Breoghania sp. L-A4: one gene and its partner. The protein of the gene in region 2 interacts with the protein of the main gene of each other region in a pairwise test. Links are inferred from orthologs where the notes say so. Each region holds a gene or a part of one and is shown on either strand. Other genes may lie near its edges. The genes, in order: D1F64_RS01885 and D1F64_RS11755.

Region 1 (7,544 bases), 2.2 Mb from region 2 along the record:
GTATGACCCATGGCCCGGGCGCGTCCGTTGGCCGTGAAGGGGAACTTGCCTGCCTTGTATTTGACGCCGGCAGCCTTCAGCTCCTCTTCCGTTTTGCCCACGGATGCGACTTCCGGCATCGTGTAGACCACTCCCGGGATGACGTCGTAATTCACGTGGCCGGCCTGACCGGACAGGATCTCGGCCAAAGCCGCGCCCTCGTCCTCGGCCTTGTGCGCCAGCATCGGACCCGCGATCACGTCGCCAATGGCGTAAATGCCGTCCACATTGGTCTTGTAGTGCGCGTCGGTCTTCACCCGGCCGCGCTCGTCCAGCGCAACCCCGACCTCTTCAAGGCCGAGCCCGTGCACGTAGGGGCGACGGCCGATGGCGACGAGCACCACATCGGCCTCCAGGGTCTCGGCAGCCGCTTCGCCGGCGGCCGGCTCGACGACAACCTCGAGCGTCTTGCCAGATTTTTTGACGCCGGCGACCTTGGACGACAGCTTGAAGATGATGCCCTGCTTGGCCAGCATGCGCTGGAACTGCTTGGCGACATCGTTGTCCATGCCCGGCAGGATACGATCGAGGTATTCGACCACGGTCACCTCGGCGCCGAGACGGCGCCAGACAGAGCCCAGCTCCAAACCGATCACACCCGCGCCGACGACGATCATCTTGCCAGGAACCTTGTCGAGTTCCAGCGCGCCGGTGGAGGAGACGATTTGCTTCTCGTCGATTTCGACGCCCGGCAGCGGCGTCACATCGGACCCCGTGGCGATGACGATGTTCTTCGCCTCGAGAACCTGCGTCTTACCGTCCTCAAGCGCGACCTCAACCTTGCCTTTGCCAACAATCTTGCCGGTGCCCTGGAAGGCCTCGATCTTGTTCTTCTTGAACAGGAAGCCGACGCCGGAGGTGTTGGCGTCCACGACCTGCGTCTTGTGGCCCATCATTGCCTTCAGATCGAGCTTCGGCTTGCCGACCTTGATTCCGAACCCTTCGAAGGCGTGGCCGGCTTCCTCGAACAGCTCCGAGGTGTGCAGCAGCGCCTTGGACGGGATGCAGCCGACGTTCAGGCAGGTTCCACCATGACTGGCGCGCTTCTCGACAACGGCGACCTTCTGGCCGAGCTGGGCCGCCTTGATGGCGCACACATAGCCACCGGGGCCGGAGCCGATGACGACGAGATCATATTGGGACATTGCAGTCGCCTTTTGCTATTCGGACGCGGCCCTTGGCCGCGCGGATCATTATCTCGGGATCAGTCGCTCGGAGGCGAGGCCCTTGCTCCAGGTCCCGTTCAGGGTCCCGTCGGTGTTCACCACATAGGTCACCGGATCGGCCTGGCCCCAGTCGATGACCAGCACGTTGCCGACGAAGCCGCCCTCGCCGCGGTAGACATCACGGCCGATTTCCCAACGAAAATAGACGTCATCGCCGCGCACCGTGATGAAAACGCGGCCGCGATAAGGCGTGCCATTCGGGTTGCGGCCATCCACGCTGTACTCGCCCTCGAGCCAGCGGATATCGCGGGCGGCAAGCACCAGTCCACCCGCAGTGGTGGCCGGCGTACCGGGTATGGCCATCGCCGCGCCCGCCGGCGCGCCCGGCAAGGTGCCGGATGCGGCGGCGGGGAGGAGTGCGACGGCCAGTGCGGCCGCCATGACGAATGCGCGACCGCGTCTTGCTGATACGACGACCATTGCCATCCTCCGAAATGCGCCTTGACTGTTGTCAGAGATCCAGCACGAGACGCTGGATGTCTTCCAGGCTTTCCTTGACGCGCACAAGGAAGGTCACCGCTTCCTTGCCGTCGACGATACGGTGATCGTAGCTCAGCGCCAGATACATCATCGGGCGGATCTTGATCTCGCCGCCAACCGCCATCGGACGGTCCTGGATCTTGTGCATGCCCAGGATACCGGACTGCGGCGCGTTGAGGATCGGCGTCGACATCAGCGAACCGTAGACGCCGCCGTTGGAGATCGTGAAGGTGCCGCCCTGCATATCAGCCATGCCGAGCTTGCCGTCGCGCGCCTTGCGGCCGAGATTGGCGATTTCCTTCTCGATCTCGGCGATCGTCATCTGGTCGGCGTCACGCACCACCGGCACCACGAGGCCCTTCTCCGTGCCGACCGCCACGCCGATGTGGCAGAAGTTCTTGTAGATGATATCGGTGCCGTCGACTTCGCCGTTGACCGCCGGGATTTCCTTCAGCGCATGGCAGACGGCCTTGGTGAAGAAACCCATGAAGCCCAGCTTCACGCCGTGCTTCTTTTCGAACAGGTCCTTGTATTGCTTGCGCAATTCCATCACCGGCCCCATGTCCACCTCGTTGAAGGTGGTCAGCATGGCGGCGGTGTTCTGCGCGTCCTTCAGCCGCTTGGCGATGGTCTGGCGCAGCTTGGTCATGCGCACGCGTTCCTCGCGCGGACCGTCTTCCACGGCCACCGGGGCGCGAACGGACGCGGCCGGAGCCGAGGGCGCGCTCGTGCCCGCCTCGATCGCCGCCATCACGTCGCCCTTGAGAACCTGACCGCGTTTGCCGGTGCCTTCGACGGCTGCGGCGCTGACGCCCTGCTCGGCCATCAGCTTGCGGGCCGCCGGCGCCGGGGGCATGTCGGCTCCGCCTTCAGCCGGAGCCGCCGGAGCCGCGGCGGGCTTGGAGGCAGGCTCAGCCGGAGCGGATGCGGCAGGGGAGGACGCGCCGGAACCTTCCTTCAGCATGCCCAGAAGCGCGCCAACCTCAACGGTGACGCCCTCTTCGACGACGATGCTCTCCAGCACGCCTGCGGAGGGGGCAGGCACCTCGATGGTCACCTTGTCGGTCTCAAGCTCGACCAGCGGCTCGTCGGCCGCTATCGCATCGCCGGGCTTCTTGTACCACTGCGCGATGGTGGCTTCGGTCACGGATTCGCCCAGCGTGGGCACGCGGATTTCCGTTGCCATGATCCTCGTCTCTTCGCTTTGCAGCCTTGCTGCTGTGTGAATTCAATAGTCGTGTGTCAGTGGCACCCGACCGAGCTGCGGGAACCAGGGCCCGCACCCCATCGGGACGCGAGCCATTGATCAACCTTCCGCGAAGGCTTCGGCCAGGAATGCCTGGAGCTGCGCCTGATGCTTGGACATGAGGCCCGTGGCCGTGGCCGCGGCGGCCGGGCGACCGACGTAGCGGGGACGTTTGTGCTCCGCGTCGATCTGCGTCAGCACCCATTCGATGTAGGGCTGGACATGATACCACGAGCCCATGTTCTTGGGCTCTTCCTGACACCACACCACATCGGCATTCTTGAAGCGGCCGAGTTCGTGCACCAGAGCCTTGGTCGGGAACGGGTAGAGTTGTTCGACGCGCAGCAGATAGACGTCGTTCAGACCCAGCTTTTCGCGCTCTTCCTGCAAATCGAAATAGACCTTGCCGGTGCAAAGCACGACGCGACGGATCTTGTCGTCCTTGGCGAGCTTGATGCCTTCTTCGGGATGCAGTTCCGCGTCGTCCCACAGGAGACGATGGAAGCTCGAATCCGGCCCCAGTTCCTCCAGCGTCGACACGCAACGCTTGTGGCGCAGCAGCGACTTCGGCGTCATCAGGATCAGCGGCTTGCGGAAGTCCCGGTTCATCTGACGGCGCAGGATGTGGAAATAGTTGGCCGGCGTCGAGCAGTAGGCGACCTGCATGTTGTCCTCTGCGCACATCTGCAGATAGCGCTCCAGACGGGCGGAGGAATGCTCCGGACCCTGGCCCTCGTAGCCGTGCGGCAGCAGGCAGACGAGGCCCGACATGCGCAGCCACTTGCGCTCGCCCGACGACAGGAACTGATCGAAGATCACCTGCGCGCCGTTGGCGAAGTCGCCGAACTGCGCTTCCCACAGGGTCAGCGCGTTGGGCTCGGCCAGGGTGTAGCCGTACTCGAAGCCGAGCACCGCTTCCTCCGACAGCATCGAGTTGATGACCTCGTAGCGCTCCTGGTCCTTGCTCAGGTTGGCGAGCGGGATGTAGCGATCCTCGGTCTCCTGATCGTAGAGCACGGAATGGCGCTGCGAGAAGGTACCGCGTTCCACGTCCTGCCCCGACAGGCGCACCTTGTGGCCGTCCATCAGCAGCGAACCGAAGGCGAAAGCTTCCGCTGTGGCCCAGTCGATGTTCTTGCCCGTCTCCAGCATCTTGGCGCGATTGGCGAGGAAGCGGCGGATGGTGCGGTGGGCGTTGAAACCCTCCGGCACCGACGAGAGCTTTTCGCCGATGTGCCGCAGCATGTCCATCGGGATGCCGGTCTGGCCGCGGCGCGGGTCGTCGAAGTCGACCGCCTGCTTGAAGCCTGTCCAGCGCCCGTCCAGCCAGTCCGCCTTGTTGGGCATGTAGGACTGACCGGCCTCGAACTCCTCGTCGATGGTCGCGCGCCGGTTGGCGCGCATGGAATCCAGTTCCTCGCCCGTAATGATGCCTTGAGCGATCAGCTTGTCGGCGTAGATCTGCAGCGTCGTGGGATGCTGGCGGATCTTGGCGTACATGATCGGCTGGGTAAACGCCGGCTCGTCGCCCTCGTTGTGGCCGAAGCGGCGGTAGCAGAACATGTCGATGACGACGGGCTTGCCGAACGCCTGACGGAACTCGGTTGCGATCTTGGCCGCGAAGACCACCGCTTCCGGATCGTCGCCGTTCACATGAAAGATCGGCGCCTCGATCATCTTCGCCACATCGGACGGATACGGCGAGGAGCGCGAGAAGCGCGGATTCGTCGTAAACCCGATCTGGTTGTTGATGATGAAGTGGATCGAGCCGCCGGTGCGATGCCCACGCAGGGCCGAAAGGCCGAAGCATTCCGCGACAACGCCCTGGCCGGCAAACGCCGCATCGCCGTGCAGAAGCAACGGCAGCACCTTGGATCGATCGACGTCGACCGTTTCCACCCACTTGCCGTCGACCGTGGAATGCTGGTCCTGCTTGGCCCGCGCCTTGCCCAGCACCACCGGATTGACGATTTCCAGGTGCGAGGGATTGGCGGTCAGCGACAGATGCACGTTGTTGCCGTCGAACTCCCGGTCCGACGAGGCGCCGAGGTGATACTTCACATCGCCCGAGCCTTCCACGTCGTCGGGCGTGAACGACCCACCCTTGAACTCGTGAAAGATGGCGCGCAACGGCTTGCCCATCACCTGGGAGAGCACGTTGAGGCGGCCGCGGTGGGCCATGCCGAGGACGATTTCCTTCAGGCCGAGCTGGCCGCCGCGCTTGATGATCTGCTCCAGCGCGGGCAGCAGCGCCTCACCGCCATCAAGGCCGAAGCGCTTGGTGCCGGTGTATTTCACGTCCAGGAACTTCTCGAAGCCCTCGGCCTCGATCAGCTTGTTGAGGATGGCGCGCTTGCCTTCCGGCGTGAAGGTGACCTGCTTGTCGGGGCCTTCGATGCGCTCCTGGATCCAGGCCTTCTCCGCCGGATCGGAAATGTGCATGAACTCGACGCCCAGCGTCGAGCAATAGGTGCGCTTGAGGATCTCGAGCATCTCGCGGATGGTCGCGAACTCGAGCCCCAGCACGTGGTCGAGGAAGATCTTGCGGTCCCAGTCGGCGTCGGTGAAGCCGTAGGTGACCGGATGCAGCTCGACGTGATCCTTGGGCGGCTCGAGCTTCAGCGGGTCGAGATCCGCATGCAGGTGGCCGCGCATGCGGTAGGCGCGGATCATCATCAGGGCGCGCACGGAATCGCGCGTGGCCTGCTGCACCTGCGCCTCGGACATCTCGTTGCCCTTGGCCGCCGCCTTGCCCTTGATCTTGTCGCCGATCGCCGCTTCCGTCGCCGGCCAGTCACCGTCCAGCGCGGAAATCAGATCGCCGGAATCGGGCCTGGGCCAGTCGGCGCGCTTCCAGGAGGCGCCCTTCGCCTGCTTGAGAACGTCATCGGGCGCGTCCTTCAGCTTGGAGAAGAAATCCTGCCACTCCGCGTCAAGGGAACCGGGATCCGTCTGATAGCGCGCATAGAGTTCTTCGATATAGGCTGCGTTGGCGCCGTAGAGGAACGACGTCAGTGCGAAAGCTTCGTTCGCGTCCTGCCGTGCCATTGTTTTGTCAGCGGGAGATCAGCCCCCGCCCCGCTCGCAAATGGCGCGGTATCAAACCGCGCCGGACTGAATTCTGAGGACGCAGTCGCACCCCCGCCAAGTGGATGTGCGGCCGCGTACGGCCGCACTCAGTTTAAAACGTCTTAACCGTTATAGACGCCAAAGCCTTAATCAGCCCTTGAGAACCTCGACGAGGGTCTCGCCGAGTTTCGCAGGCGACGGCGACACGCGGATGCCTGCGGCTTCCATCGCCTCGATCTTGTCTTCCGCGCCGCCCTTACCGCCGGAAATCACAGCACCGGCATGACCCATGGTGCGGCCCGGAGGCGCCGTACGGCCGGCGATGAAGCCCGCCATCGGCTTGGAACGGCCCTTCTTCGCCTCATCCGCGATGAACTGAGCTGCTTCTTCCTCGGCCGACCCGCCGATCTCGCCGATCATGATGATCGACTTGGTGTCGTCGTCGGCCAGGAACATCTCAAGAACATCGATGAACTCGGTGCCCTTGACCGGATCGCCGCCGATGCCGACGGCTGTTGTCTGACCGAGGCCGGCGTTGGTGGTCTGGAACACCGCTTCATAGGTGAGCGTTCCCGAGCGCGAGACAATACCCACCGAGCCCTTGTTGAAGATGGAGCCCGGCATGATGCCGATCTTGCACTCGTCGGGTGTCAGGATTCCCGGGCAGTTCGGACCGAGAAGCCGCGAGTTGGACTTCTCGAGCCGCGCCTTCACCTTGACCATGTCCATCACCGGAATGCCTTCAGTGATACAGACGATGAAGGGGATCTCGGCGTCGATGGCTTCGATGATCGCCGCACCCGCGCCTGCGGGCGGAACGTAGATCACGGAGGCGTCGGCGCCGGTGCGGTCCCTGGCTTCCGCCACCGATGCGAAGATCGGCAGCTTGGCTTCCGATCCGTTCACGTTGCCGGTCCAGAACTCGCCGCCCTTCTTGGGATGCGTGCCCGCCACCATCTGCGTGCCGTGATAGGCCAGCGCCTGCTCGGTGTGGAAGGTACCCGTCTTGCCGGTCAGGCCCTGAACGATGACCTTGGTGTTTTTATTGACGAGAATCGACATTTACGAGGCCTCCTTGACGGCAGCAACGATCTTCTGGGCGGCATCGTCGAGGTCGTCGGCCGCAATCACGTTGAGGCCGCTTTCGTTGATGATTGTCTTGCCGAGATCGACGTTGGTGCCTTCCAGGCGCACCACGAGCGGCACCTGCAGGCCGACTTTCTTCACGGCCTCGACCACGCCCTGGGCGATGATGTCGCAGCGCATGATGCCGCCGAAGATGTTGACGAGAATGCCCTTCACGTTCGGATCGGCGGTGATGATCTGGAACGCGGCCGTCACCTTCTCCGTGGTGGCGCCGCCACCGACGTCGAGGAAGTTGGCCGGCTCCGCCCCGTAGAGCTTGATGATGTCCATGGTCGCCATGGCCAGGCCCGCGCCGTTGACCATGCAGCCGATCTCGCCGTCAAGCGCGACATAGGCGA
Region 2 (6,870 bases):
ACACCCGCGCGGTGTTTCTTTTCGATGGAAATGATCCGGACGCGCTGGCTCAGGCGCGCGGCCACTGGAAGCTGCAGAAGGCCGCCGGTCACGCGCTCACCTATTGGCAGCAGGGCGACAGCGGCGGCTGGGTCAAGAAGGCGTGACGGTTTCTCCCGACGGACGATGTTTTTACAGGAGGTGATCGTGAGCGACATTCGCGATGAACCAGGATTTTCGGACCGGCGCACGGAGGCGCTGCGGCGTCTTGACGAGCTGACGGGCGCAAAGGGCGGCGATCCCGAGGATCGCCGGTCATGGTTCGAGCAGGTCTACGAGCTGGCGGACGACGATCCCGCCGCGGTGCCCTGGGCGGATCTCAAGCCCAAGGACGTTCTGGTGGCCTGGCTCGCCAGGAACCCCGGCGCGGGCCGCCGGGCGCTCGATGTGGCCTGCGGGCTCGGCGACAACGCCGAGGCGCTGTCGGCCGCCGGCTGGGCGACCACCGCTTTCGATCTCGCCGACGGCGCCATTCAATGGGCCCGGAGGCGGTTTCCCGACACCAAGGTCGATTATCAGGTCGCCGATCTGTTCAACCCGCCTCAGGAGTGGATCGGCGCGTTTGATCTGGTGCACGAGTGCTACACGCTGCAGGCCCTGCACGGCGATCTGCGCGAGCGGGGATTTGCCGCCATCGCCAATCTGGTTGCCCCCGGCGGCACGCTGCTGGTGATCACCCGCTCGGGCGAGGACGGCGTCGGTTATGACGGTCCGCCCTGGCCGCTGACGCCGTCGGAGCTCGACCGGTTTCGGGATCTCGGCTTCGCCCTGCGCTCGCATCGCGCCTACGACGTCCACCGGCCCGACGGCCGGGTGATCGAGCATGTGATGGCGGAGTTCCGCAAGAAATAGTATGCGATCGCAAACGATAGCCGCGATCGCGTCCCTTCAAACGAAACGGTCTCGAATTTGAATCAAAAAACCGTCAAAAATCCCTCGAATTCGCGCGAATTCGAGGGAAAATAGAAAGCCCTGTTTGAACCGGGGGGCAAGGCTCATGCCCCGCGGTCGTCATCCTCGGCCTTGTGCCGAGGATCCATGTTTTCAATGAGTTGCGGGTGGTCGGGACAAGCCCGGCCATGACGCGGACGGGATTTTCACGGCGCGGCGCGATCTCGACGCAATTCGACCGTTTTGACGCTTTTGACGCGTCAAATGCGCTCGAAATCGCCGCTGCGGCCGGCGCCGCGGGCAAATCTCTGGGCGCCTGAAATGCCTTCCTTTTGCAGGATCGAGCGACTGGCCCATTCAATGCTCAGCGCCTCGTTGATCGGCTTGCCCCAGGCGGCGTAGGCCGCCTTGCGGTCGGCGCGCACGCATTCGGGCGGGAAGCGGGCGATCTCCGCGGCCAGCGCCCTTGCGGCGCTCAAGGCATCGCCGTGGGGCACGATTCTCTCAGCCAGTCCAATACGTTGGCACTCGTCTGCCATGATCTTGCGGCCGGTCAGGATCAGGTCCATGGCGCGCCCCATGCCGACCAGGCGCGGCAGCCGCACGGTGCCGCCGTCGATCAACGGAACGCCCCAGCGGCGGCAGAAGACGCCCATATAGGCCGTTTCCTCCATCACCCGCATGTCGGCGAGCAGCGCCAGCTCCATGCCTCCGGCCACAGCGGGTCCGGAAATGGCGGCAAGCAGCGGTTTGTCGAGGGTCAGCCGGGTCGGCCCCATCGGTCCGCGCGGGATGTCGGAGCCGTTGCCACCATGCCAGCCGGCGGGGATATCCAGATCGCCCAGCGGGCGGCGTTCCTGTTCCAGGGAACCCGCGTACTTGAGATCGAATCCGGCGCAGAACGCGCCGCCGGCGCCCGTGAGAACCGCCACGCGGGCGTCATCATCCGCGTTGAACCGCAGAAACGCTTCGCTCAGCGCTTCGGCTGTGTCCGGGTCCACGGCGTTGCGCGCCTCCGGACGGTCGATGGTGATGATCGTGACGGCCCCGTCGCGCTCGACTGCAATGCTCATAGGCTTGTTCCCCCGGTGATCGTTTTTTCAAACGATAGCGGAAATTCGAGTGCGGGGGATAGGGGGCTCTGTCGACGCGAGATTGTCCGGTGGAGCGTGCATCGGTGATGGAGCACGCCGCGCATCCTTCGAGACAGCCGCTGCGCGGCTTCCTCAGGATGAGGCTTTCTTGTTGTGAATCAAGAGATTGCATGCCGCCGGGCCACAACAATCGACCTCATCCTGAGGAGGGCCGATGGCCCGTCTCGAAGGATGGGCCGCTTGCGCGCCATCCCGCACCAACGCCTTGCATGCCCGGGCAGTACGGCTTCAGCGCGGCTATTCGGCCGCCGTGGCCTCTTCGTATTGAGACGTCATGCCGAGCCAGTCTTCCTCGGCCCTGGCCAGGGCCTTCTCGGTGTCGGCCTTGCGCTTGGCGAGTTGCGTCGCCTTCAGCGGATCGCGGGCATAAAGTTCCGGGTCCGCGAGCAGCCTGTCAAAGCGCTTGATGTCGCCCTGCAGCTTCTCCACCTTGCGTTCCGCCGCCTGGATCTGCTTGCGCAATGGCGCCAGCTGGGCGCGCTTTTCCGCCGCCCCCCGGCGCCGGTCCTGGGCCGAACCGCGCTGCTGCTTGTCCATTTCGCCGGCCCGGTCGGCGCCCTTGCCGCCTTGCAGGATCATCTTGCGATACTCTTCCATATCGCCGTCGTAATTGGTTACGGTGCCGTCGGCCACCAGCCACAGCCGGTCGGCCGACGCCTCCACCAGATGCCGGTCATGCGAGATCAGGATCACCGCGCCCTGATAATCGTTGAGCGCGAAGACCAGCGCTTCGCGGCTGTCGATGTCCAGATGGTTGGTCGGCTCGTCGAGGATCAGCAGGTTGGGTCCGTCGAACGTGGCCAAGCCCAGCAAAAGTCTCGCCTTTTCGCCGCCGGAGAGATCCTTGGCGGCGGTTTCCATGCGGTCGGTCGGCAGACCGAAGCGGGCGACGCGGCCGCGCACCTTGCCTTCCGGCTCGCCCGGCATGCGGGCGCGCACGTGCTGCACCGGCGAGTGTTCGGGCACCAGTTCGTCCAGCTGGTGCTGGGCGAAATAGGCGATCTTCATCTTGTTGGCCCGCGCCATATGGCCGGAAATCAGCTCCAGCCGCCCGGCCAGAAGCTTTGCGAAGGTGGACTTGCCGTTGCCGTTGGCGCCGAGCAGCGCGATCCGGTCGTCCGGGTCCAGCCGCAGGTTCAGGTTCTTGAGCACCGGCTTGCCATCATAGCCGACGCTTGCGCCCTCGAGCGCGATCAGCGGCGGGGCGGGGACCACCTTGGGCTCCGGGAAGGAGATCGGCTGGCGCATGTCGTTGGCCGCCGCCTGGATCGGCTCCATGCGCTCGAGCATCTTCAGCCGCGACTGCGCCTGGCGCGCCTTGGACGCCTTGGCGCGGAAGCGATTGACGAACGCTTCCATATGCTTGCGCTGGGTTTCCTGCTTCTCGCGATGCTTTTCCTGCACCGCCATGTTCTCGCGACGCTGGCGCTCGAAATTGTCGTAGCCGCCGCGATAGGACGTCAGCTTGAGCTGGTCCAGATGCACGATGGTGTCCACCGCCTTGTTGAGCAGGTCGCGGTCATGCGAGATCAGCAGCACGGTGTAGGGATAGCGCGCGATGTAGGTTTCCAGCCACAGCGTGCCTTCCAGATCGAGATAGTTGGTCGGCTCATCCAGCAGCAGCAGGTCGGGCTCGGAGAACAGCACGGCGGCGAGCGCCACGCGCATCCGCCAGCCGCCGGAAAACGCAGAGCAGGGTTGCTGCTGGGCGGCGGCCGAAAAGCCGAGCCCGTGAAGGATCGAGCCGGCGCGCGCTTCCGCCGTGTGCGAGTCGATGTCGGCCAGCCGCATGTGGATCTCGCCGATGCGGTGCGGGTCGGTCGCGGTCTCCGCTTCCGCCAGCAGCGCCGAGCGCTCGGTGTCGGCGGCCAGCACCACGTCGATCAGGGAGATGTCCGATCCGGGCGCTTCCTGGGCCACCTGGCCGACGCGCGCGTTGCGGCGCACCGTGAGCGAGCCGGATTCCGGCGACAGATCGCCGGTGATCAGGCCGAAAAGCGTTGATTTGCCCGTGCCATTGCGACCGACCAAGCCGACCTTCGCGCCCTCGGGCACGACGACGGAGGCCTGGTCAAGCAGGGTACGGCCGGCAATCCGGTATGTGAGTTCGTTGACATGCAGCATGGCGCCTTTTGGCGCGGACCGTGTCCCGTTGCAAGAGCAATCACGCGTGCAGTGCGAAGAACGTGACTTTGCGACCCGTTTTGGCCGTATTCGCGCGTATCCGAGGTTGCCGCTGCGGCATGTCGCTTCGTATAATTACACAGGGCCGGGGGGCCTCTTGCTTTGGAGCGTCGTCATGTGTGTTCCGGGTTGCCAGGAAGCGGTTGTCGCGCGGTTGTCGCGCCGCGGATTTTTCAAGGGCGCGGGTGCGGCTGCCGCAACCGCCGCCACGTTCCAGGCCTTTGCGCCGCCGGCGCGCGCGGCCCCCGCCAGTTTCAGCCGTGCCGTCGACCTGACGCACCGGCTGGTGGAGAATTTTCCCACCTATTTCGGCGGCAACCAGATCGAATTCGAAAAGATGTTTTCTTTTGAGGAGGACGGGTTCAACGTCAACCGCTGGCATCTGGTCGAGCACACCGGCACCCACATGGACGCGCCGCTGCATTTCTCCAAGGACGGGGCGTCGGCGGCCGACGTGCCGGTCGACCAGCTCGTGCTGCCGCTCGCCGTTATCGACGTGAAGGCACAGGCCGCCGCAGACCCGGACTATCAGGTAAGTGCGCAGGATCTTTTGGACTGGGAGACAGCCAACGGTCCATTGCCGCAGGGCGGCTGCGTGGCGATGAACTCCGGCTGGGATCAATTCGCTGGAAACGAAAAGTTCCGCAACGCCGATGCCGACGGCAAGATGCATTTCCCCGGCTTTGCTCTGGAAGCAACCGAATTGCTGATGGAACGCGGCGTCACCGGCATGGCGGTGGACACGCTGTCGCTCGACTATGGATTGTCGACCGATTTCGTCACCCACTACGCCTGGCTGCCGTCCGGGCGCTGGGGCATGGAAGCGGTCGCCAACCTTGATCAGGTGCCGGCGACGGGCGCGACACTGGTGGTCGGCGCCCCAAAAATCGCCGGCGCCAGCGGCGGCCCCAGCCGGCTGATCGCGCTGGTTTAGGTATTGCGTTGGACATGAATGGATGGCTGAGGGCAGCACGGAAATCGCGTCCGTCGTGCCGGGCTTGACCCGGCTTCCATGCCGATAAGGGTCGGCGCGGACACGTGGCTCAGTCCTCGTGTGCAATCACCCTGGCCTCGCCGCATGGAGACATCACGGTATGGATCCCGTGTCAGCGGAGCAGCACCGCGCGCTGCACCGCGCACGGGATGACGACGTGGTTTTTTGTGGCCGGCGGATGACATCGGATGTGAGGTGCCGCGATCTCACCCCATCCCCACGCCCCTCTCGCGCTGATACCGGATCAAGTCCAGCGACGGCGGGTCGACACTGAGTTGGCTGAGCATTCCGTGCGCCTGGCCGCGGTGATGGGTTTGGTGGTTGAACAGATGCGCCAGCGCGGGCGCCAGCGGCTGGGTCACGGGCTCGGGGCTGGTGACCGGCGTGTAGGTGAAGGTGTGGCGCAGATCCGCCTCCGAGAGGCCGTTGGTGTAGGCGATGATCCGCGCGTCCTCGGCCTCGCGGGCGGCGCGCAGGGCCGTCAATGTGTCGTGCAGGACGGTGTCGAGCTGCGCCGGAAGAGGGCCGTCTCCGGTGAAGCGGTGCATCCATATGTGGTCGCCGACCAAGATATGGTTCAGCGTGCCATGCAGCGAGCCGAAGAAGGCGCCGCGATCCTCAAAATACTGTGCTTCGGACAATGTCTCCACGGCTGCATAAAGCCGGGTGTTGGCCCAGGCGTTGTAGCCAGCCATCATCGTGACAAAAGCTTTCATGTTTTCTCCCGCGAAAAGCTCAAGTAGGGTCGCTCAAAATCATACGTCAGCACGCCTGACATGCGCGCGGAAATTCACAAAAGGACGCCAGATGCCCGTTGTACTTTACGACTTGTGCGGGGCCGACGAGGCCCGGCGGTTCAGCCCTTATTGCTGGCGCGTGAAAATGGCCCTGGCGCACAAGCATCTCGGCGTCGAGGAGCGGGCGACCCCGTTCACGAAGATCCGCGAGATGGTCGGCGGCGTGTCCTCGACCGTGCCGGTGATCTCGGACGAGGACCGCACGATCAGCGACAGCTGGGATATCGCGGTCTATCTGGAGGAAACCTATCCCGACCGGCCGTCGCTGTTCGGCGGCGAGGGTGGCCGGGCGGCCGCGAAATTCGTCGAGAGCTGGGTCAACACCACGGTGCACTTCGCGCTCGGCAATCTGGTGATGAAGGACATTCACGATATTCTGGGGCCGGACGACCAGGCGTATTTCCGCGAGAGCCGCGAAAAACGCTTCGGCACCACACTGGAATCCCTGCACGAGGGCCGCGAGGCGCGGCTGGACACCTTCCGCAAGGCGCTGCAGCCGGTGCGCCAGATGTTGAAGAACCAGCCGTGGTTCGGTGGCGACGCGCCGCTGTTCGCCGACTACATCCTCTTTGGCACGCTGCAGTGGCCGCGCGTGGTGAGTTCCTTCCGGTTGCTCGAAGACGACGATCCGGTGACGGAATGGTTCGGCCGTTGCCTTGAGCTGCACAATCATCTGGGGCACAAGACGCCGGCGGCGGCTTGAACAAGGCGATCCCGGGCTGCGGTTGGCTGTTCTGAGCATTTCGCTTATCAATGCATTCGATCCAATTCAGAGTGGTGCCCATCAAGAGATGGGTATCTGGATCTGAAT

Evidence for each region.
Region 1: the proteins of D1F64_RS11755 (region 2) and D1F64_RS01885 interact in binary tests that used the Escherichia coli proteins (3 or more experiments, as listed by UniProt). The link is inferred for Breoghania sp. L-A4 from one-to-one orthologs.

What each region holds. Positions count from the first base shown.
Region 1 is NZ_CP031841.1:390,868-398,411, reverse strand. The notes cover bases 2,852-6,423. They hold D1F64_RS01885 (2-oxoglutarate dehydrogenase E1 component), read right to left. Parts: upstream 6,040-6,423; coding sequence 3,052-6,039; downstream 2,852-3,051. Other genes in these bases: sucD (succinate--CoA ligase subunit alpha), read right to left, coding at 6,211-6,423; odhB (2-oxoglutarate dehydrogenase complex dihydrolipoyllysine-residue succinyltransferase), read right to left, coding at 2,852-2,931. Also shown: lpdA (dihydrolipoyl dehydrogenase), read right to left, coding at 1-1,184; D1F64_RS01895 (hypothetical protein), read right to left, coding at 1,233-1,685; more of odhB, read right to left, coding at 1,717-2,851; more of sucD, read right to left, coding at 6,424-7,122; sucC (ADP-forming succinate--CoA ligase subunit beta), read right to left, coding at 7,123-7,544. UniProt on the Escherichia coli protein: E1 component of the 2-oxoglutarate dehydrogenase (OGDH) complex which catalyzes the decarboxylation of 2-oxoglutarate, the first step in the conversion of 2-oxoglutarate to succinyl-CoA and CO(2).
Region 2 is NZ_CP031841.1:2,560,590-2,567,459, forward strand. What follows is about bases 1,766-4,663. They hold D1F64_RS11755 (ABC-F family ATP-binding cassette domain-containing protein), read right to left. Parts: upstream 4,209-4,663; coding sequence 2,322-4,208; downstream 1,766-2,321. Other genes in these bases: D1F64_RS11750 (crotonase/enoyl-CoA hydratase family protein), read right to left, coding at 1,766-2,003; D1F64_RS11760 (cyclase family protein), read left to right, coding at 4,384-4,663. In the rest of the region: D1F64_RS11740 (DNA polymerase III subunit chi), read left to right, coding at 1-146; D1F64_RS11745 (class I SAM-dependent methyltransferase), read left to right, coding at 187-891; more of D1F64_RS11750, read right to left, coding at 1,191-1,765; more of D1F64_RS11760, read left to right, coding at 4,664-5,202; D1F64_RS11765 (DinB family protein), read right to left, coding at 5,469-5,978; D1F64_RS11770 (glutathione S-transferase family protein), read left to right, coding at 6,070-6,762. UniProt on the Escherichia coli protein: Genetic data indicate it may be involved in ribosome assembly or function.